DNA from 2 places in the Rossellomorea oryzaecorticis genome. Region 1 is predicted to be linked to the other one. Evidence: a T-box and tRNA genes for the amino acid it is inferred to sense, from the RefSeq annotation. Region 1 holds a T-box; the other holds one or more tRNA genes.

Region 1 (11,297 bases):
GATCAGGGTACGCGGCCCCCATGATGACACTCATCGCAGCACCTGCTGAAAGCCCCGATGCATAAACCTCATCTCCCTGGATTGAATAGGAACTTTTAACTTTGTTCACCATACCCGCTATGACAGCAGGCTCACCGCTTCCACGAGCCTGATGGGCGGATTCAAACCAGTTCCAGCACTTATTTGAATTCGCGCTGCTCGTTTGCTCCGGATAAAGGACCAGAAACCCTTTTTCATCGGCCAGTGTGTTCATCCGCGTGCCTGCGGCAAATTGATTCGCATCCTGAGTGCACCCATGAAGCATGACATACAAAGGATAACTTCTGCTTGCATCATACCCATTTGGAACATAGAGCTTATAAGGCTTAGCGCCATAAGAACCATCAAGAAACTGACCTGCTGCCGCCGCCGGACCCGGAAACAATACACATGCACTTATTAGCATCAAAGCAACCATCGTCAAACACAACCGTTTAACCTTCATAAAAATGAATCAACTCCCTTCTCTTGATAGTAGAAGCTTAAAGGAGTGGAGTTACAAACGAGTTACAGAAGAGGGGGATATAGTGCTGGCCGGCAGTCATGCATGGTGAAATAAAGGGGATGATCCCTTTTTGAAGAATACATATATAAGATCATTCACTTAAATGGAGGAAACCAATTGAATAAACTCAAAAACAACGGTTACGAATTCATGGATTTTTTGCGCATCAACGAAGAAGAAATGAGTACATACAGACCGCTTGCCGGTTCTTTTGCAGTAGTGAAGTACGGGGGGAAAGTTCTCATGTGCTATAACGTATGGCGTAAGCAGTGGGAATTGCCGGCAGGACGAAGGGAAGGGGTTGAAACCCCAAAGGAATGCGCCATGCGGGAACTTTATGAAGAAACGGGGCAAGTGATAACCGACATGGAGTTCAGTGGTCTTTTAAAATCGAAGAATACTAAAAATGGGGACGTCAAATACAATCCCGTGTATGTAACAGTCATTGAAGAAATTCAGCCATTTATCGAGAATGAAGAAACATCCGAAATAAGGCTTTGGGATTTAAAAGAAGAAATAGGCGATCTTGATATGGTTGATATCAGGATATTGGATTTTGTGTGATAGTGGGATCATTAAATCAAAGGGGAAGTATGGCGTAATGAAAAGTGAGAAAAGTAACAGAAAATGGAGCCAAACGAAGTCCAATAAATATAAACAATATTTTTGGTCCAGGTTCCCCTTCTTATTTATCCCTTTATCAGTGGTGTTCTTTTACTCAGAAGACATCATGGAACAAGGATTTTCGGAATGGGAAGACCTTGGCCGCCTCATCCTACTCTCGATCCTCCCTGCACTGGTCGTGAGTGCATTCATTCTTTCAGTGAGATGGCGGTTAAAAGTGAAGCAGGACGGGTCGAGGGGACAGGTACCGTGACCCACGTTAAAAAAGGGGTCCGCAAACGAAAATTGACCATCTTTTTAATTGGATTATAGTCAATTATTCTATTTTAATGTCAAAATTGCTTTGAAGGGACAAAAGTAGGGTTGTAACCCGGGGTATTATAGGGGCTTGAATGTCTTTTATTATCAAAAATGGCAGTCTTATTATCAAAAAAAGGATATATTATCAAGAACCACCCATTTATTATCAAAAAAAAGAAATATATTATCAAAAACATAATATTCATCCTCTCTATACCCAGTGGTGTATCTTGTATTCTGCTACTCGATAACTGCCCGATTGCTCGGGAGACAGGGACAAAAACGGCGCCTATTACCAAGCAGGCAGCCGTTCCGCTCCAAACGGTGGGTGTACTGTACTTTCATGTGATTGAAGTATTCAGAACGCAATGAGGCTCTGGTGGAGCAGCTTCCTGAGGAATGCAAAAGGAGTATCCCCGGCCGTCAAATGTCGCCACGTGTATCGGGGTGAAGCCAAAGTTGGCTAGCTTCATCACAAGATTTATCATTTCCAAGGTCAACAATCTCATTCCCATGAGGTCAGCTTGGTCTTTGCCGCCGTAAATGCAGCAGCAGAAGTTGAATTTAATGAAAAAAACGCTGGGAAAAGAGATAAAAGTCAGTTTAATTGATCAAGGCTTCATAAGAGCTGTCCCACCCGAATGGCCGGCTCTTTTTCGTACGCTCTTTTCCGAAAAATATTTCTATTATTTTACAAAAATATGTTAAACTATCCAAAGGAATTTATTTCATGATGGAAGGGGAAATGTGCAAAATGGAATTCAGGGGTTCAAGTGCGTATGATCAGGAAGATTTCTTTTCAACCTATATGAAACGAAGGGATCGGAAGGACAGCCCTAATAATGCAATCGAGGGGCCGATCACCGATGAGCTTTTGAGCAATGTCCAAAATAAAGAAGTCCTGGACCTCGGATGCGGGGATGCCGTTTTTGGCAGAGAATTATTGGATAAGGGCGCTGCCTCCTACACCGGAGTGGAGGGTTCTGAACAAATGGCGGCCGCAGCCAGGCTGAATATGTCCGGTAAAAATGGGACCATCATCCGCGAGACCATGGAATCATATCATTATCCGAAGGAATCTTTCGATATCATCACCTCCCGTTTTGCCATCCATTATGTTCCGGACATCGAAACATTGTTTCAAGACATACATAAAGCATTGAAGAAAAATGGGCGGTTTGTGTTCAGCGTGCAGCACCCTCTCACTACTTCGTCGTTTGTCAGCAAGAAAACGGGTGATAAACGCGGGAACTGGATTGTGGACGATTATTTCCTTGAAGGGGAAAGAAAAGAACCGTGGATCGATCAAGTGGTGGTCAAATATCACCGGACGATCGAGCAATATTTTCGGACGCTGTTGTCATGCGGTTTTACCGTCAAGGATTTGCGTGAAGGGACGCCAATGCGCGAACACTTCAGCAGTGAAGAAGAATTTGTGAGAAGGCAGAGGATTCCGGTTGTGCTTGCTTTTTCTTGCATCAAATAAGATTTGCGGTACACATATCAGAGGAGCGGAAGGCGGCAGGGCTGCCTTCCGCTTACTTTAAAGGAGCGACGGCAATGCTTCTGAATAGAACGAGTAAGGCAGACATGAGTCCTCTTAAAAAATCAGTCTTGCAAACAGGGAATCTGCTTTTTTGGATGATTGGTATTATATTTCTTTTTATATTGGGTAATTTGCTCCTTAAGATCAATACATATGGATTTGAAAGTGGCGTGAAGAGCACGGCCAATACACTGGAGATCTTTTCTAAGCCACTGGTTTCACCGCTGAAATGGTCGTCACAACAGGAAACCGGAATTCATCATTTAATTGTGAACATGATAGTTTTTTGTACTGTTTTCACCTTTGGATTCTAGGTGAGGCAGTATTTTAAAGTGGCAGGTGTGCTTCTGCTGCTGGTGTTTTTCATTGCTTCAGGCATTTGGTATTACGTATATTTTTTAAGTTATGCGGTGATTTAGATTCTAGAGAGAAAGCCTGGTGTCCGAATGATAAATAAGATTAGAGAACTTCCCGAAAAGGCTGCCTTTACAATAGGCTTGTCAATGATCTTTGTTTGTCCAATCGTATTGCTTTTCATCCCGGTGGATAAATGGATGACGATCGCCTTTCAGGGTATTGTCGGATTTATTTCTATCCTATTTATCCTGAGTGCGGCGGAAAAGAGGCATGCACGATCTGCTATTGATAAAAGAATGACGATTGAGATGAGGACCTTGACTCCTATCACTACATAGTATAAAATGTTCTTAATTTTCAATACTGTCGGCTATGAAGAGAAGAGTAGTTGGGATCGGTTATTTTCAGAGAGCTCCGGTTGGTGGGATGGAGTAATAATGATCTTAATGAAAAAAGGCTCGGAGCTCCGCACGGATCCAGGGTTTCCCTGGTGATACTGCGACGGGATCTCCCGTTACAGAGATAGGGTATACTCAACTATTTATATTTTGACGTACCCGAAGAGGTTGGTATGGCGACATATCAATAAACTGGGGTGGTACCACGGAGCATAATACTCTCGTCCTCAAGATGATGAATCTTGGGGGTGGGAGTTTTTTTGTTTTTAAATAGATTGAGTGTGATAAAAAACCAAAGAACGGAGTGAACGGTATGAGTATCGAGCAGACAGAAGGCAGACTGAAAAAGGCACAAGCGATGAGAATGCAAGGAATAGATGTATATCCGGAAAGGTTTTCCATTAATCATGAACTTGCAGAGGCAGTTCGGCTTGAAGATGGTATAACAGGAGTCAGAGCAGCGGGAAGAATCATGGGAATCAGGAACTTCAAGAAACTGGTGTTCATTACAATCTCAAATATACATGGCAGTCTGCAGCTTCTACTCAAGAAGGATGAAGTGGGAGAGGGTCCGTTTGAACACTTTCAAAATTTGGTGGACATCGGTGATTTTATCGGTGTGGAAGGAAGCATGTACACCACGGGGGCAGGAGAGAAAACGCTGCGGATCGAGCATTATGTTTTCCTCGGCAAAGCGTTGAGGAGTCTGCCAGATAAATGGCATGGGCTGAGCAACATAGATGTCCGTTACAGGCAGCGTTACCTGGACCTGATGATGACCAGTGAAACCCAAAGCCGCATGCTGTCCAGAAGCAAGATGGTCCGCGCTATTCGCCGATTTTTTGAAGATCATGATTTCATTGAAGTGGAAACGCCAATCCTGCAGCATACCTCCTCCGGTGCACTGGCGAAACCATTCAGGACCCATCACAATGCGCTGGATTCGGAACTGAACCTCCGGATCGCACCGGAAACATATTTGAAAAGGCTGATCGCAGGCGGTTTTACCAAAGTATTAGAATTCGCAAAGTGTTTCCGGAATGAAGGAATCAGTCCCCAGCATCTTCAAGAGTTCACGATGGTCGAGGGATATGCAGCCTTCTGGAACTATGAAGACACGATGAAACTCATGCGTGAGATGGTGCTGTATGTACTTGAACACACTTTTGGAACAACCACAATTCATTTAAACAGCCAGGCGATTGATTTTTCCCAGCAGTGGGAAGCTGTTTCCTTCAGGGAGTTGATTCAGCGGGAAACAGGGATTGATATTAGCCTTTATCCAACCTCAGAAGAATTGCTTCTAGAGACCCGCAGGAGAAACGTCGAGCTTGAACATGACGATATTCATTCGCTAGGAAGAGGAAATTTGATTGATTTGCTTTATAAAAAAACATGCCGGCCAAAGCTGATCAAACCCACATTCCTGATCCAGCATCCAATCGATCTCTCACCACTTGCGAGGGCAAATGACGAAGACCCGGCACTTACCGACCGGTTCCAGCTGGTCGTGAACGGGGCCGAAATCATCAATGCATATTCAGAACTCGTCGATCCAATTGAACAAAGAAAACGGTTGGAGGAACAAGCCATCCTTAAGAGCAATGGAGATTCAGAAGCGATGGAAATGGACGAGGAATACCTGACCGCCATGGAATACGGGATGCCGCCCATCTCAGGATGGGGATTCGGCATTGAGCGTTTGCTGATGGTATTGACGGACAGCGATACGATTAAGGATTGTGTGTTATTTCCGTTGACTAGGAAGTTGTAATTTGATGAATTGGGCTGGTATTGGCTGGATTGTGAGTGGGTCGTGGGGACAGGTACCGTGACCCATTCTAAATTGGTGTTGAAGGTAAAAGGGAGCTGTATATTTTACTCGAATTTCACTAAGTTTTAGGGAATATCGAATTAAATGATCAGGTTAGTCCAAAATAACAGGGAGTTCATGCGACCATAGCGGGTATTATTGGTACTCTGCTTGTTTATATTATCAAAAATGCCACACTTATTATCAAAAATCTGGATATATTATCAAAAACCAACAATTTATTATCAAAAACAAAAATATATTATCAAAACTTATTTTCAATGCCTAAAATACCTAGCAAGGTATAAGTGTATAAGGAGTAGGAATCCAAAAAAGAGATGGTTAAAATAGTTGAAAAGAGCCGGTTTCTCATATAGAGTGAGAAACCGGCTCTTATCTAATCTATGACATAAAACGAATCGAAGAATAACCAGAGTGCGGGTGCTGTGCGGAGCGTTCCTGTTTGTAAACGGCCTTCAGTTGAGGTGTTGAAAGGGTTTCTAAATCCTGTTTTTCCTTCACCATGGAGTCTTTGAGCATTTGATAAATTCCTTTGTTCTGATTGAGTGAGGCTTGATTTGCCATCATTTCCTTCCTCCTCTAAGAAAAGAATTCTCGAAAATATAGGGTCGGGGTAAAGTTTATATTATCATAATGCCTATAAACCTTATCTGTCAAGTTGGGATTAGAGCGGGCAAATTGAAATGCAACTTGCTAGAAGCTCTTGATTTTACGGCCCGGTACCTTCTGGAAATATGATAAAGTATTGGTAAACGAAATGCTGGTGGGAAGGGAACTCGATCATTATTCCCTGTAGTGATCGGTGTTTGGGTAGAAGGGTAAAAGAGAAACCCTTGTAAAAGAAACCGGCAGCGAAAAGTATGTGGTCACGTTTAAGGAGAACTGGGACACAGGCACCGAGAAAGGGGAGTATTCCCTATCTTATAAGGTGGAGTGTGGAAGTTCGACAATAACGGATAGACCGGGGATATGCCGCCATACTATAAAACTTCTAAGTCATTCAGGGGTGAGCAGATGGAAATTTTTATGCTGAATGCGATTGTTATCTTTTTACTTGTTTTGTTATCGATCGAAGGATTATTAAGGAAAGTACATAAGTCGAATACAGAAATCCTAAAGGAATTGCGGGAGTTAAATAAGGAATGAAGGTTATTCACATAGGAGGGATATCATGAGCAGCTTGATAAGATACAATCTCTTCTTATTTGTCCTGTTTACTATTTTGTTATACTTTGCAGTGAGCTGGGTCCAGCTGTTTGGCGCTTATACGCAGCTTTTCAACATTTTTACGATTATCGTGCTCCTTGTTCTGGGAATTTATTACCCGCGTTTCAGCAAGGGGATCAGTGAGCGGATAGTCAGGAAAACTAAGATTATCTGGACGGCTGGGTTTTTAGTTGTATTGGCTGGGGTGAAGGCCGGTAGTTCAGTTATCAGTGATGGTATCTTTTATTTACTGTTTATCATTACCGGGGTGTTTTTGGTTATGAATCTTAAGAAGTGAGCGACGGTGGTTTATTTTTCTAGGGCGCGGTACCTGTCCCCATGGCTCCTCCAATGACTTCTATTGCGTATTTTTTGTGGGTATTTCGTAGGGTTTCGTTGTTTGTAAAAGGAAATATAGGGAAGGGTGTAGAAAAAGCTATAGGAATAGGCATATTTAAGAAAGCGTTTTCTTTATATGAGAGGGGACGTTTTACTTTTGGTTTGAATCGAAACCGGTTTCGCTGTTGAACCGTGATGCACATCTTGAGGTTCTGCTGCATAGGAAAATCTTTTTATAACAAAAAACGAATGCGGTTTCGTAATTGGGCGATGGTGCTAAGAAGGAATTAAACCCTTCTTCACATATACAAACAAAGGGAGGAAACAAGGAATGCGAAACAAAGTGGTGATGGTGATGCTTGTGTTGGGGCTGGCGTTATCTGTTGTACTGCCTGCGGGGGCAAAGGGGCCGGTCGGCAGCGGGGATGAGGCGATGTTGAAGCGCTGGGAGGAACGAGGAATCTTCAAAGGGATAGGAAAACTGAAGAAAGATCCTCATGAGGCGTTGTCCAGGCTGGAATTTGCGGCACTTATTCATAGGTTGGTTGGCAATGGGAAGGAAGAAATGCCTTCAAATAAGGCGAGTATCTTGAAGTATGCGAAGGAGCTTGGATATTGGGATGAAGTGTTCGGTGAAGGAGCAGATGCCAATTCGGCTGTGAAGAAGGAAGAAGCCCATGAGGTTGTTGAGTTTTTGCTGCCGGGCAGCGGGTCCGTTCCTGGTGAGGATGGCAGTCAGCCGCTGAAGCTGATGGATGCAATTCAACTGTTCAACGATAAGGCGGAAGGTTTTTACCATAAGGCTGGTGTGTACTCGGGCGAGACCGTTAAGGGGAATGCGCTTGTTAATCAAGGAAATGTAACACTCCAGGATGTAAAGATCAATGGTGATCTTTACATAACAGCCGGCGCTCAGACGGGGAATGTATTGTTGAAAAATGTACGTGTCGATGGGAAGGTTTATATGGATGAGAAGGTCCAGAATCAAGTACGTTCCGAAGGATCAAAGCTTGGACAGGTCACGGTGTATCAGGCCGGTACGACTGAATCGGACTGGACGCTGGTGTGGTCTGATGAATTCATTTCGAATGAAATCGATCCAGAGAAGTGGACGTATGATATCGGGAACTGGATGGTGGATGAAAACGGGAAGGGAATCTCTCCCGGGTGGGGAAATAATGAGCTTGAATATTACACGGATTCCCCTGAGAATTCGTTCATCCGTGAAGGAAATCTTGTGATTAAGGCAAAGAAGGAAAGAAGACCGATCACCGATGAGTTCGGATCGTATGATTATTCTTCTGCCAAGCTCAAGACGAAGGGCTTGTTTTCTAAAAAATACGGGAAGTTCGAGGCACGGATGAAGCTGCCTGAAGGTCAGGGATTCTGGCCGGCATTTTGGATGATGCCTGAAGATAGTGTGTATGGTAATTGGCCGACTTCCGGGGAAATCGACATCATGGAATCGGCCGGCAGGGATACGAGCAAGATCGGTGGTACGATCCATTACGGAGCTGAGTACCCGAATAACACGTATACGGGGGCTGAGTATCATTTTCCGGAGGGTGAGGATACGACCGGCTATCATACGTATGCCATTGAATGGGAGCCTGGTGAAATCCGCTGGTACGTTGACGGGCAGCTTTATCAGACGTTGAATGACTGGTTCAGCCAGGGGACGAATCAGGCTGATAAGTATGCGTACCCTGCGCCATTTGATCAGGAGTTTTATGTGATTCTGAATCTGGCGGTTGGCGGCTGGTATGGAGGAGATCCTGACCGGACGACGCCTTTCCCGGGTGAGATGGAAGTGGATTATGTCCGTGTGTATGAGCTGACGGGCAGGGATTATATGGATCCGGTTGAGCCTGAACAGGTGAAGGAAGAGCTTCCTGAAGGGGCCAAGTTCCCGCTTGAGGATGGAAACTATATTTATGATGCAGGGTATATGGAGCCATTTACTGTAGTGGATGCGTCCGGCGAAACGCTGGACGGGACATACTGGAATTTCTTAACGCTTCCGGACTTCGGGGGAAGCGGAACAATCACGAAGGAAGAGGCAGACGGCGTTTCTTTTGCCAAAACAGCGGTTTCGAATCCTGGAAATGCGTTGTGGGCGCTGCAATTGATTCAGAATGTGTCACTGGCGGAAGGCGGCACGTATAAGGTAAGCTTTGATGCGAAGTCGAATACGGATCGTGCGATGATGTCGAAAGTGTCGGGCGGGGCCGAAAGAGGGTACGCCAATTATTCGGGCGAGCAGACGATCCAATTGACGGATCAGGTGCAGTCGTATGAGTATACCTTCACACACCGCCAGGCTACGGATATCGCGGCAAGACTTGAGTTCAACATGGGTGCGAACGGGAATGCGCCGGTATGGATAGGGAATGTCCGCTTGGAGGAAGTGGAGCCGGTCGATCCCGAGGGGGCATCGAAAACACCTCTTCCTGACGGCAACCACATTTATAACGGCACTTTTGATCAAGGTGATATGACGCGATTGAAGTATTGGGATCTTGTGGTGAATGAGCCTGCAGCGGCGACGGCCGATGTGTCTGAAGAAGCAAGGGAGCTGCATGTCGGGATCACCGACGGCGGTTCGGCTGCCGGTGATGTCGTGGTGAGGCAGACTGGCTTACAGCTTGAGGCAGGGGCGGATTATGAGTTAACGTTCGATGTTCGTGCTTCAGCTTACCGGTCGATTGAGGTCGGTCTTGTGAGTGAAGACGGTAATGTGAATTATTCGGATTCAATACCAGTCGGTTTGAACGGCGAGATGTCAACGCATACGGTCGCATTTACGATGCCTGAGGGGGAGAGCGATGAGTTTGCTCAGCTGCTGTTAAAGCTTGGCGGTACGATTGGCGATGTGTATGTAGATAATGTGAGGCTGGTAAAGACGTCGATTGACGTAGAGTTGGAGCCGGTGAGGAATGGGGATTTTGCAGCAGGTCTGGAATCGTGGAGTCATTATATCCATAATGATGCCATTGCAGCCGTTAACGGAGATAATGGAATGTTAAATGTCGATATTCAGAACGCGGGGCAGGAAACCTGGAGTGTTCTGGCGGAGCAGGCGGGTCTGGAACTCGGCCAGGGACTGACCTATGAATTGTCGTTTGATGCGCGTTCGACGGTTGTACGTACTATGGAAGTGACTCTTGAGAATGCGGGTTACTATCGTTATTTCTCCGACCAGATTTCGTTGGATGGGCAGATGAAAAACTACACCTTTGAGTTTGTAATGGGCGCGAATGATACAGTATCGCTGAAATTCTTAATGGGGCAATTTACAGGTGCACACGAAATCACGATTGATAATGTGGTACTTCGTGTGAAGGAATAGAAGAAATGGGGACTGCCTGCTGCGGCAGTCCCTTTTTGTGATGATTTTCTTTAATCTGTATTCTGCCTCTTTTTCCTATTCAACCAGTACATCAGGAAAAAACCCAGTGTGAGGCCAACACTATACGTAACGATATAAGCCATTTCAAATTTGCCGATCAGTGATAATACTACGAAGATGATGGTGCCGATTAGGAAAGGGAAGTACCAGCGGTTCATTGAAAAAATTCCTTTCTAATAAAAGTAGATAGTTAGAACTATACCCAGTTTTTGAGTGGTGAATCTTTACCTGCAAAATAAATAGATTCATTAAGAAATTCTCTGAAATTCCTACGGATAGGCCCTATTACCTCTTTTTCAGAATTTTACAAATAAATTACATTCTATTAATTATTTTCCTTTATGATATAGATGTCATTTATTGATGAATCCAATCAAAATATGGAAATGGCTATAGGAGGCTGAGGGATGAGAAGATGCTTGAAAAAGGTAGTACCTGTTGTTCTGTCATTTGCAGTTGCCGGCAGCATGGTTCTGCCCAATGTTGCAGGGGCACTGGGTGATTTCGATTTAGATTCCAGCGTGGTACATACACCGATCAATGAATACCGGGCCGATCTCGCACCTGGTGTTAAGGAGAAGCATTACAGTTTTGAAGGAAGTGACGGGAAGAAGATTGAGAGTTTTGTAGTGGAAGTTGATGTTCAGAATCCGAGTGTATCGATTGAAGCGGGAACCCCTGATGACGGCGAGGAGTATGGTCTGCAGCCTGTCAGGCAGCAAGCAAGTGCCGCCGATGGT
Region 2 (11,297 bases), on a different contig from region 1:
ATAAAAATTTCGGGCTAATACTTTTTTATCATTTTATCTGCAGTGCTTTAAAGCGGTGCGGGACGGGCTTTCAGGGTGGGTCGGCATGACCTTGTGCCGGTGATTCCGCAACGTTGATTTTACGAACATAAAGATAAATACCTATAATAATGTTCGTGTTTTGATTGACTTTCCTCTATTCAGTTGATAAAATGAGTTTGTTTGAAAAAAGAGGGAATACTAATTCCCGTCGGAGGTGCTTATTATGTCTTCAGTAGTAGTAGTGGGAACACAATGGGGAGACGAAGGAAAAGGAAAGATCACTGACTTCCTTTCTGAACATGCAGAAGTAATCGCACGTTACCAGGGCGGTAATAACGCGGGGCATACAATTAAATTTGACGGTGAAACATATAAGCTGCACTTGATTCCATCAGGTATCTTTTATAATGAAAAAATTTCTGTCATCGGGAACGGCATGGTCGTCGATCCGAAGGCATTGGTGAAGGAACTTAAATACTTACATGACCGTGATGTCACGACTGAGAACTTGCGAATCAGCAATCGCGCGCACGTCATCCTGCCTTACCACCTGAAGCTTGACGAAGTGGAAGAAGAGCGCAAAGGCGCCAACAAGATCGGTACAACGAAAAAAGGGATCGGACCTGCCTACATGGATAAAGCTGCACGTATCGGGATCCGTATCGCCGACCTTCTTGACCGTGCATCATTCGAAGAGAAGCTCGCACGCAACCTTGAAGAAAAGAACCGCCTTCTTGAGCGTTTCTATGAAACAGAAGGATTTAAAATCGAGGATATCCTTGATGAGTACTATGAGTACGGCCAGCAGATCAAGAAGTACGTCGTGGATACATCCGTTGTATTGAACGATGCGATCGACAACGGCCGCCGCGTTCTTTTTGAAGGAGCACAGGGTGTCATGCTCGATATCGACCAGGGTACATACCCGTTCGTAACGTCATCCAACCCGGTAGCAGGGGGAGTGACGATCGGTTCAGGTATCGGACCTACAAAGATCAATCACGTCGTCGGTGTTTCAAAAGCATACACGACCCGTGTCGGAGACGGTCCATTCCCTACTGAACTGAACAACGAGATCGGCGATCAAATCCGTGAAGTCGGCCGTGAGTACGGTACGACGACTGGACGCGCCCGCCGTGTAGGCTGGTTCGACAGCGTTGTTGTCCGCCATGCCCGCCGTGTCAGCGGACTGACTGACCTGTCCCTGAACTCAATCGACGTATTGACAGGCATTGAAACATTGAAAATCTGTGTCGCTTATAAATACAAAGGCGAAATCATGGAAGAGTTCCCTGCGAACCTCAACATCCTGGCTGAATGCGAGCCGGTATACGAAGAGCTTCCAGGTTGGACGGAAGACATCACAGGCTGCAAGACGCTTTCCGAGCTTCCTGAAAATGCACGCCACTACCTTGAGCGCGTATCCCAGCTTACCGGCATCCCGCTTTCCATCTTCTCTGTAGGACCTGACCGTTCACAGACGAATGTGGTGCGCAGTGTGTGGAGCCCGAGATAATTTCAAAATAAGACACACAGAAAAGAAGCTGACCCCTCGGGTCAGCTTCTTTTCTTATATTCATTCACCAGCAGTAAGCTGTTCATACACCCTGTCGTGGCATACGACATACAGCGTATCCGAGTCGAGCAGTTCGCGGTTGATCGCATCCGTGAAGTCCATGCTGTCATTGACGGCCAGCAGGATGGCCCCTTTTTGCAGAAGCTCCTCGGACGCCTGCTTGATGGTCTTCCACTCAGGGTTCGCCTTCAGCTCGTGGATGTTATTCCCGTACCGTTTGCTCAAGAGCTGTCTGAACAAGCTCGTCGTCCCGGGATGGATCGTCGCTTTTGCCATCAAGAAAGAGACGGAATCGGTGGACAGGATGAAGTCCTCGACCGCGATGTGTTTGAATTTAGGGATATGTCGGTCTTCCGAAATCTCTACGATCGTATGGATCTCCTTTTCATGCGTTTTTGACAAGCCTTCGACGGCAGATGCAATCAGGAGGGTCTTCCCGTCAATCAGTGACGGGTCCTCTATCCGCGAATCGGAAAAGATCGCGACCCGTTTTGAATCGAGAATATTCGCTCGCAGCAATATATCCTCATCCGATGGATCCCCTTGAATATAGTGGATCTGAGCGTGATCGACAGGTGATTCACCCAGCGTATCGATCAGCACGATCTCCGCCTCAGGCGAGTGTGCCAGCACTTCCTGGATCGCCCTTTCCGTCTTCTTAGACCAGTTGATATAAATGAAATGATCATTCATGGTATACTCAAGCTTCCCTTCCCGTTTGTATTTTTGAAACGTCGTGATGGCATCTACCGTCTTGCTGATCAGGACCCCGATGATCCCGATCCCGAAGATAAAGAGGAAGATCCCGAGCAGACGTCCGCTAACCGTTACGGGATAATAATCCCCGTATCCGACCGTGGTCAGGGTGGTCATCGTCCACCAGAAACCGTCAAACAACGAAGGAAAGCCTTCGGGTTCCAGAAAATAAATCCCGAATGTCCCCAATAAAATGATGATAACGGATAACAATAAGATGAAACCGAAGTCCATCTTTGATACTTGTTTCCAAAGCCTCATAAAAATGGCCATGCAATCGCTCCTCTTGAAGAAATCATAGTATAATCATACCAATAACCTAGTTTTGAGTGAAACCATTCTTTTTGTGAACCGTATACTTAAAGAGCGAATCACTCGACCAAAGGAGGAATGCGAGGGATGTCACGCCCCTTACTTGAATACCGCCTGCTGAAAGGCATGGGCGGCTATGAACCGATCTTTCATTACCCGGATATCGAACTCGGGCAGATCCTTGCACGCAGGGAATGTGAGTTTTTTGTAAAAGAAGGCGTCACCTACAGACAGACGTCGTCTGCAAAAGAAGGGAATCTTTTTCTTATATATGTAGACAAATATGAAGAAGAGCCTGTCACCGATCCGCTCTTCCCGCCTCAGGGACTGCTGCTGGAGATCCGTGAGCTGAATCCGAGGAAGAATCCCCCGATCGTTAAACAGGAAACATACGATGATCATCTTGATATTCTGAGCGTCATCGGTTCAGTATATACCTATATAGATGGCAGGGAATATGAACGGGATTCCGCCGAAATCGACGAAGACCGGTCCGTATACATTTTATATGTAAAAGCAACCGGCGAAACGCTGAAGGAGGAAACGCAATGAACAAAACGAAAAAATTGATGGCAGGAGTGGCCGCCTCAGTGATGGCCATTTCCGTCACCGGCTGCGGGAACAACCAGGACCTCCCGCCGGAGCCGACCGACACCGACTGCGACGACTGGGATTGGGACGACGACAGCGGCACGTACTACTGTGATGACAGCCGCTCCTCTCACTTCGGCTACTTCTGGTTCGCCGGCAGGATGTTTAAAAACAAATCGAGCCTCCGTAACTATTCAGACTACAAATCGTATTCGAAATCATATAAATCTGGGATCGGAAGCGGCTCGAAAGGCGGATTCGGTGGATAGAACACATCGTGAACAAAGAGCGGATTTTTATGAAGGGGTCCCGGATTTCTGGCACGACCTCTTCGGAATGGAATATGCCCTTTTGGATATAAGAAAAGAACCCATGGCCATGATCGAGGAGGTCCGGGACGCTTCGGAGAAAGCTTATCACGTGTTTGTGAAAACAGCAGTTCTTCTGCGTGAGCTCGGTGATGAATCACTGCTGGAACTGGGATTTCCGGAGGAATCGCTTCCTTACATACGGACTAAATCGATTCCCCAGGAGTGCATCGTTGGCAGGTTCGATTTTGTCGCGGGTGAAGACGGACGCTTGAAACTATTGGAGTTTAATAGTGACACACCGACCTTCATCAAGGAGCTTTATCATGTGAACGGAAGAGTGTGCGATCATTTTTCGCTGGACGATCCGAATGCCGGTCTTGAGGAGAAGCTCGGCCTTGAGCTGCGGCGGGCACTGCTCGCTTCCTGGCGGTCACTCGGACGGGACGGATCGCCGAAGATCGTCTTTTCCTCGCACAGCGATCATGAAGAAGATTATTTGACGACGCGTTACCTGCAGTCATTGGCAGACGTGCCTTCCGAATTTGTCAGCCTTGATCAATTGCAGGTGAGGACCGGCCGGGAAGCCGGTCTCTATACACCAAGCGGTGAACGGATCGATGTGCTGTATCGCCCGACCTATCCGATCGAGCATTTGGTTGAAGATGTGGATCCCGATACCGGTGAAAAATCGGGACTCGAGCTGATTGGACTGGTGGTGGACGGAAAGCTTGCCATTTTGAACCCGCCTTCTGCATTCTTGATGCAGTCCAAAGGCGTGCAGGCCCTGATCTGGGGACTTCATGAGTCGGGGAGCGATTTTTTCACAGAAGAAGAACATGAGTGGATTTCAGCATTTTTTTTACCGACATATCTTGATCCGGATGTGTTCGAAGAGAGCGGTGCCACCTATGTGCAGAAGCCAGCATTCGGGCGCGAGGGTGATACCGTCAAAATCATTGAAGCATCCGGCAGGGTGGTACTGCAGGATCCGAAAGAAACATATAAGGAAACACTGCCTGTCTATCAGGAATATATTGAACTGCCGCGGCATGACATCCGGACTGATTCCGGTGTTGTCGAAGCGAGTCTGATGGTTGGCAGTTTCGTCATAAACGGTACAGCGGACGCCGTCGGATACCGTGCCGGCAACGCCATCACCGATAACGAATCATACTTCCTTCCGATCGGAATCGGGGAAGAACAAAAAGGAGAGTAATCCATGCAAATCATAACGAGTGAAGCACTCATCAGTTTTCTTGCCCACGTCGGCACAGGCCTCGGTCTAATGATCCTCGGTGTCATCGTATTCGCATTCACCACGAAATTCTCAGAAGCCACCCTCATCCGCGAAGGCAACCTCGCCGTCGCCTTGAAACTGTGGGGCAAAGCCATCGGTCTGGCCATCGTCATCTACACCGTCTGGGCAAACAGCATCAATCTGTTCGATGCCTTCGTATGGGGGCTGATCGGAATCGCCACCCAGGTCATCGCGTACTGGATCATCGAGTATGTCCTCACACCAAAGACGAATCTGGCGAAAAAAGTAGAAGAAGGCAACGTCGCGATCGGATTCAGCTTGTTCTCGGTTTCGATTGTGGTTGGGTTGATTGTGGCGGCTAGTTTGACTTATTAGATTGGTTGTTGGTTAGTTGGATTTTGGTTGGGTTAGGTATTGTATTGGAGGCTGCAGCCTGGTTCCGTACGTTGGTGGTGCGGGGCTGGGGTGTGGTTTTTTGGTTGGCGTTGATAAGGTGCTGAAACAATGTACTGGGGCTGGACACTGTCAATGCTGTTGCTGTTTCCACGAAAGGTCAGAATAAAGGAAGAATCCATACCCTTTCGAATAAATAATAAAAAGCCATCAGCTTCATCACCATGCTGGTGGCTTTTTGACGCATTTATTCCCCAGAAAATAATTTTCAACAAAATTCTACAAAAAACTATTGCCCCCGTCCCGCATACGTGATAATATTAATTTCGTTGTCACGAAAGACGTCGCGAAACTTTCGTGTTGATATATACTGTGAGCCATTAGCTCAGTTGGTAGAGCATCTGACTTTTAATCAGAGGGTCGAAGGTTCGAGTCCTTCATGGCTCACCAAAGATTTTTGCGGAAGCAAAACATCTATCATCCTGCATGGCCCGTTGGTCAAGCGGTTAAGACACCGCCCTTTCACGGCGGTAACACGGGTTCGAATCCCGTACGGGTCATATCTTTCTTTTAGTAGAATGATAGTTTGATAGAGCAATTTAAGGAAATATATTTTGCTAAAGCAATTAATGAAAGTTATTTCGCTAAAGCGAAAAACTCTGGTCCGGTAGTTCAGTTGGTTAGAATGCCTGCCTGTCACGCAGGAGGTCGCGGGTTCGAGTCCCGTCCGGACCGCCATTTTATTTTTACATAATGAATCGTCATTCCCCTCGCTGGTCACTCAGCCCGAACCGGATGATCTTCATTACATAACTAAACACGGCTCAGTAGCTCAGTTGGTAGAGCACGGTGAATAAGCTTCATCCGAGTAATCATCAGCGTACAGCTCGAGCAGCAACTTGAATAATCCTCCTGAGAGCTGGACGATGGACAACCGGTTTATCAGATTAGGAACGAATAATTTAATACGGCTCAGTAGCTCAGTTGGTAGAGCAATGGACTGAAAATCCATGTGTCGGCGGTTCGATTCCGTCCTGAGCCATCTACAAAAAGTACTGCGATGACTTTGTCTCTCGTAGTACTTTTTTATTATGTATTTGTAACATGAATGTAACAAAAAGTGACAAATAACCACATTTTCCCTCGGACGCAATATTTCTCCTATGCAACCTTATTCCTAGTTATATCAGTGATTTCAGCGGTAATATCATTAAAACGACTCATTGAAAATTCTATTAATTATACAGTTTTGTTACAATACTAATACTTTTCCCCGTATTTCGTCGAATTATGGTAAGTTAGTAAAGTACGAATTTACAAGAATATTTACTAAAATTAGGCATAATGAATGACCAACACAGTGATTTTTGCTTTTTAGTTTACAGGAGGCAAGACAATGAAGTTTGGAGAACGCTTATTACCGAAATTAGAAGAATATAGAGGCCGATCTTCTCAATTCATGAAGAAGGTTGCGGTCACGACGCTTGCACTTTCAACACTGACGTTTGCATCTGCTTCTGCGGATGATACAGATAAAGAGCTGAAGACGATCTATCATGTATACGTAAACAGTCATTATGTAGGGGCTGTTACGGATCAGGATGATGTGAAGGGCATGCTGGAAGAAAAGCTTCAAGATGCTGAAGAGAAGTTCAAGGATTACCAGGTAACCTGGAATAATGACATCACATACATACCTGAGAATGTTTTCTCTGCGAAAACGAATAACCAGGAAGTTTTGAATAATGTATCCAAGTCGATGGCTGTCGAAGCGAATGCTTATGCATTGGTTGTCGATGACAAGCCTGTGGCGTATGTAAAAGATAAAGAGACAGCGGACGAGACGCTGAAAAAGATCAAGCTGAAATATGTTTCCGAAGACGAACTGAAAGATTTGGAAGCACGTAAAAATGACGCTGATTCTTCTTTACCCGCTTTGAAGGAAAATGAAACACGTTTATTGGATGTTTCTTTTAAAGAAGATGTGGCAGCTGAAAAATCACAGGTGGATCCAAAAGAAATCCTTTCTGCTGATGAAGCTGTAAACCTGCTTCTTAAAGGAAGTGTCGAAGAGAAGAAGTATAAGGTAGAAGAAGGCGATGTCCTTGGGGCAATCGCTGAGAAGCTTGATTTGACGACGGGCGAGCTTCTGAAATTGAACCCTGAACTGGATGAGGACGGGGCGTTGAAGATCGGATCAGAATTGAATGTGACGGTCAGCAAGCCGTTCGTTCATACAGTGGTTAAAAAGGAAGTCAATAAGATTGAAAAAATCGCCTATGATAAAGAAGTGATTGAAGATTCTTCAATGAATAAGGGCGATACGAAAGTGAAGCAGGAAGGTGTGGAAGGCGAGAAGTCCGTTACCTTTACTGCTACAGAAGTGAACGGTTCTCAAACCGAGAAGAATGTCACTGAGGAAAAGGATGTAAAAGAGCCTCAAAAATACATCGTCATTAAAGGAACGAAAGAAACTCCTTCAAGAGGTTCCGGCAGCTTTGCATGGCCGACAAACGGCGGATATATCTCCTCCAAGCAGGGTCAGCGCTGGGGCAAGATGCATAAAGGAATCGACATCGCACGCCCAAGCGATAAGACGATCAAATCCGTTGATAACGGGGTTGTCGTTTCTGCAGGTTGGGACGACGGCGGCTACGGTAACAAAGTCGTGATCGACCATCAAAACGGCTACAAAACGACTTACGCACATCTTGATTCCATCTCCGTTTCAGCTGGCCAAAAGGTCGGCAAAGGCGATAAACTGGGAATCATGGGAACAACAGGTCAATCTACCGGTGTACACCTTCATATTGAGGTCCACAAAAACGGATCCCTGATCAATCCATTAGACGTACTTCATAAATAAATACAGCACAACCCGGGACTGACAACAACAATACCGTCAGTCCCCTTTCTTGTATTTTGGGTTTCTTCTTTTATATAGGGAGATTTCATTCGTAAAAAGCTGTTTACTATGTTAAAAAGAGGTAGATACATGTTAGGGACGCTTCCAGCCGTTGATTGGAGTGCTGACCGCGGAATGCGAAGTCTTGCACGGAAATCAACCGCGGGATAGAAAACCGGTGGGAAAATAGACATGAAATCCGCCAATCATTGAGTAAAAGATGAATTAAGACGCAGAAAGTGATAAATTTAAAGGAAGAATCCTATACTAAGCAAAATTACGATTAGACCGAATTTAATTGTCAAAGGAGATCAATTGATATGGATAAAAAGATTTTAGTTGTTGACGATGAAAAGCCGATTGCTGATATTTTGCAGTTTAACTTGAAGAAGGAAGGCTATGAGGTCCATTGTGCGTATGACGGCGATGAGGCGGTGAAGATGGCAGAGGAAGTGAAGCCTGACCTGGTCCTTCTTGATATCATGCTGCCGAACCGTGACGGGATGGAAGTGTGCCGTGAGATCCGTAAGAAGTATGAAATGCCGATCATCATGCTGACGGCGAAGGACTCTGAGATCGATAAGGTCCTCGGACTTGAGCTGGGTGCGGATGATTATGTGACGAAGCCGTTCAGTACGCGCGAGCTGATCGCACGTGTGAAGGCGAATCTGCGCCGTCATCAGGCGGGGGCTGCGGCTGCCGGCGATGAGGATGAGAACAATGAAATCACGGTCGGTTCGCTGACGATCCACCCGGATGCGTATGTGGTGTCGAAGCGCGGTGAAACGATTGAATTGACACACCGTGAGTTCGAACTTCTTCATTATCTGGCCAAGCATATCGGACAGGTCATGACCCGTGAGCATTTATTACAAACGGTATGGGGCTATGACTATTACGGGGATGTCCGTACGGTGGACGTGACCGTGAGACGTCTTCGTGAAAAAATTGAGGATAATCCCAGCCACCCTACTTGGATCGTAACACGTAGAGGAGTCGGTTATTACTTGCGAAATCCTGAACAGGAGTAAGGTTGAATGAAGAAAGTTGGTTTAACGCGTTCGATCCATCTTAAGTTTGTCATGATTTATGTGCTCCTGATTCTCCTGGCGATGCAGATCATCGGGGTTTATTTTGTCAGGGAACTGGAGAATAAGCTGGTGGATAACTTTCAATCCAGCATCAAGAGCCGGGTGGATCTGCTCGAATATTCGGTCCGTGAAGAAATGGTCAAGGAACGTGCCGAGGATGATCCATCGAAGGAAAATGAAATTAAGAATCTATTGGAAGACAGTGCCGAGCCCAACTCGGATATTTATGAAATACGCGTGGTGGATGACCGCAGCAGGATCATAGGCACCTCTGATGAAAATAACCAGGCGATGGTGGGACGCCCGACCGATGAAATCTCGGTCAAACGGGTCCTCGCCGGCGGAGGCGCTTATGATAATATTCTGATCGATGAAAAGACCGGGGACCGCGTCTGGGTTTTGACATCCCCCATCATATCGTCAGATGAAGTGATCGGCGCCATTTATCTGGTTGCGAAGATTGAAAATGTGTACAACCAGATGAATGAAATCAACAAAATTTTCACGAATGGTACGTTGATCGCGCTGGCCATCACTGCGATATTGGGTGTTTTGCTTGCACAGACCATCACAAGGCCGATTTCTGATATGAGGAAACATGCGCTTGCGATGGCCAAAGGGAATTTTTCGAGAAAAGTAAAAGTCTACGGCTATGACGAAATCGGTCAGCTGGCCATGACCTTCAATAACCTCACTAAAAGGCTGCAGGAAGCGCAGGCGACGACTGAAGGTGAAAGAAGGAAGCTGTCCTCTGTCCTTTCCTATATGACGGACGGGGTCATTGCGACGGACCGGAAAGGCCGGGTCATCCTCATTAACGATCCGGCGGTCGAGATGTTGAATGTTTCACGTGAAACAGTTCTGTCGCAGCCGATCGTTGCGCTCCTCGGGCTTGATGAAGAATATACATTCGAGGACCTGTCGAATGAACAGGACTCGATCATCCTTGATTACAGCACGAAGGAAAAGCCGTACATCTTAAGGGCGAATTTCTCGATCATCCAAAAGGAAACCGGCTTTGTCAACGGATTGATCACGGTTCTCCATGATATCACGGAGCAGGAAAAGATCGATCTTGAGAGGCGTGAATTCGTGGCGAATGTATCCCATGAACTGCGCACTCCGCTGACGACGATGCGAAGCTATCTGGAGGCGCTGGCCGAAGGGGCATGGCAGGATGAAGAGATTGCGCCGCAATTTTTAAATGTGACGCAGACCGAGACGGAGCGGATGATCCGCCTGGTCAATGATCTCCTCCAGCTCTCGAAGATGGACAGCAAGGATTATCGTTTCAATAAGGATTGGATTGATTTCATCCTGTTATTCCACCGCATCATCGACCGTTTTGAGATGACGAAGAATTTGAATGTCACCTTTGAACGTTATCTTCCTGATCAAGCGATGTTTGTGGAAATCGACACGGATAAGATTACGCAGGTTTTGGATAACATCATTTCGAATGCACTGAAGTACTCGCCGGAGGGCGGCACGATCACATTCAATGTAAAAGAAAACAACGGGTTCATCGAGATCAGCGTATCGGATCAGGGTCTCGGTATTCCAAAAGAAAACCTTGATAAGGTCTTTGAACGATTCTACCGCGTGGATAAGGCCCGTTCCAGACAGATGGGCGGTACAGGTCTGGGGCTTGCGATCGCGAAGGAAATGATAACAGCACACGGCGGCGATATTTGGGCAACAAGTGTCGAGGGCAAAGGCACGACGATCACGTTCACGCTCCCATTTGATTCCGCACAAGAGGATGATTGGTCATGAATTATGAAAAAATAAAATCGATTCTATTGACAGTGCTTGTGGCGCTGAGCATCTTCCTGACGTGGAATCTATGGACCTATCAACCTGAATATGATGTGATTGAAAGTACAGAGACATTCGATGTATCCATCGGGGAGGAACGGAAAGAGCTTGAATTGATCCAGCCATACAAAGTCTTCTATCATGATGACGAGCAGATCATGGGTTCCCCCAATGAAACCGAGATTGATAAAGTATTGGAGCAAATGAGCAGTTGGCGGCTGACGGATGCAAAGGACATCAGCAGTCAATACTCTCAAAGCGAAAT

Evidence for each region. A T-box is a leader RNA that pairs with one kind of tRNA and senses whether it is charged. The one in region 1 lies ahead of lysS (lysine--tRNA ligase), so its partner is inferred to be a tRNA-Lys.
Region 2: it encodes a tRNA-Lys, which carries the amino acid that the T-box ahead of lysS (lysine--tRNA ligase) is inferred to sense. The anticodon was not compared.

Annotation. Positions count from the first base shown of each region.
Region 1 covers NZ_JBJOSA010000033.1:14,164-25,460, forward strand. Annotated here, with positions in the region: gene ACKA06_RS20890 (extracellular catalytic domain type 1 short-chain-length polyhydroxyalkanoate depolymerase) at 1-484, opposite strand, end outside; gene ACKA06_RS20895 (NUDIX domain-containing protein) at 662-1,108, shown strand; gene ACKA06_RS20900 (hypothetical protein) at 1,275-1,421, shown strand; gene ACKA06_RS20905 (class I SAM-dependent methyltransferase) at 2,223-2,954, shown strand; gene ACKA06_RS20910 (hypothetical protein) at 3,461-3,709, shown strand; T-box leader at 3,735-4,001, shown strand; gene lysS (lysine--tRNA ligase) at 4,083-5,543, shown strand; gene ACKA06_RS20920 (hypothetical protein) at 5,985-6,167, opposite strand; gene ACKA06_RS20925 (hypothetical protein) at 6,618-6,749, shown strand; gene ACKA06_RS20930 (hypothetical protein) at 6,775-7,107, shown strand; gene ACKA06_RS20935 (carbohydrate binding domain-containing protein) at 7,480-10,497, shown strand; gene ACKA06_RS20940 (hypothetical protein) at 10,548-10,715, opposite strand; gene ACKA06_RS20945 (phosphodiester glycosidase family protein) at 10,965-11,297, shown strand, end outside.
Region 2 covers NZ_JBJOSA010000008.1:114,961-126,257, reverse strand. Annotated here, with positions in the region: gene ACKA06_RS11815 (adenylosuccinate synthase) at 245-1,537, shown strand; partial or broken gene ACKA06_RS11810 (potassium channel family protein) at 1,598-2,638, opposite strand; gene ACKA06_RS11805 (hypothetical protein) at 2,753-3,217, shown strand; gene ACKA06_RS11800 (hypothetical protein) at 3,214-3,525, shown strand; gene ACKA06_RS11795 (glutathionylspermidine synthase family protein) at 3,518-4,783, shown strand; gene ACKA06_RS11790 (DUF350 domain-containing protein) at 4,787-5,200, shown strand; tRNA gene ACKA06_RS11785 (tRNA-Lys) at 5,593-5,668, shown strand; tRNA gene ACKA06_RS11780 (tRNA-Glu) at 5,707-5,778, shown strand; tRNA gene ACKA06_RS11775 (tRNA-Asp) at 5,880-5,956, shown strand; tRNA gene ACKA06_RS11770 (tRNA-Phe) at 6,188-6,260, shown strand; gene ACKA06_RS11765 (peptidoglycan DD-metalloendopeptidase family protein) at 6,615-8,084, shown strand; gene yycF (response regulator YycF) at 8,444-9,154, shown strand; gene walK (cell wall metabolism sensor histidine kinase WalK) at 9,161-10,990, shown strand; gene ACKA06_RS11750 (YycH family regulatory protein) at 10,987-11,297, shown strand, end outside.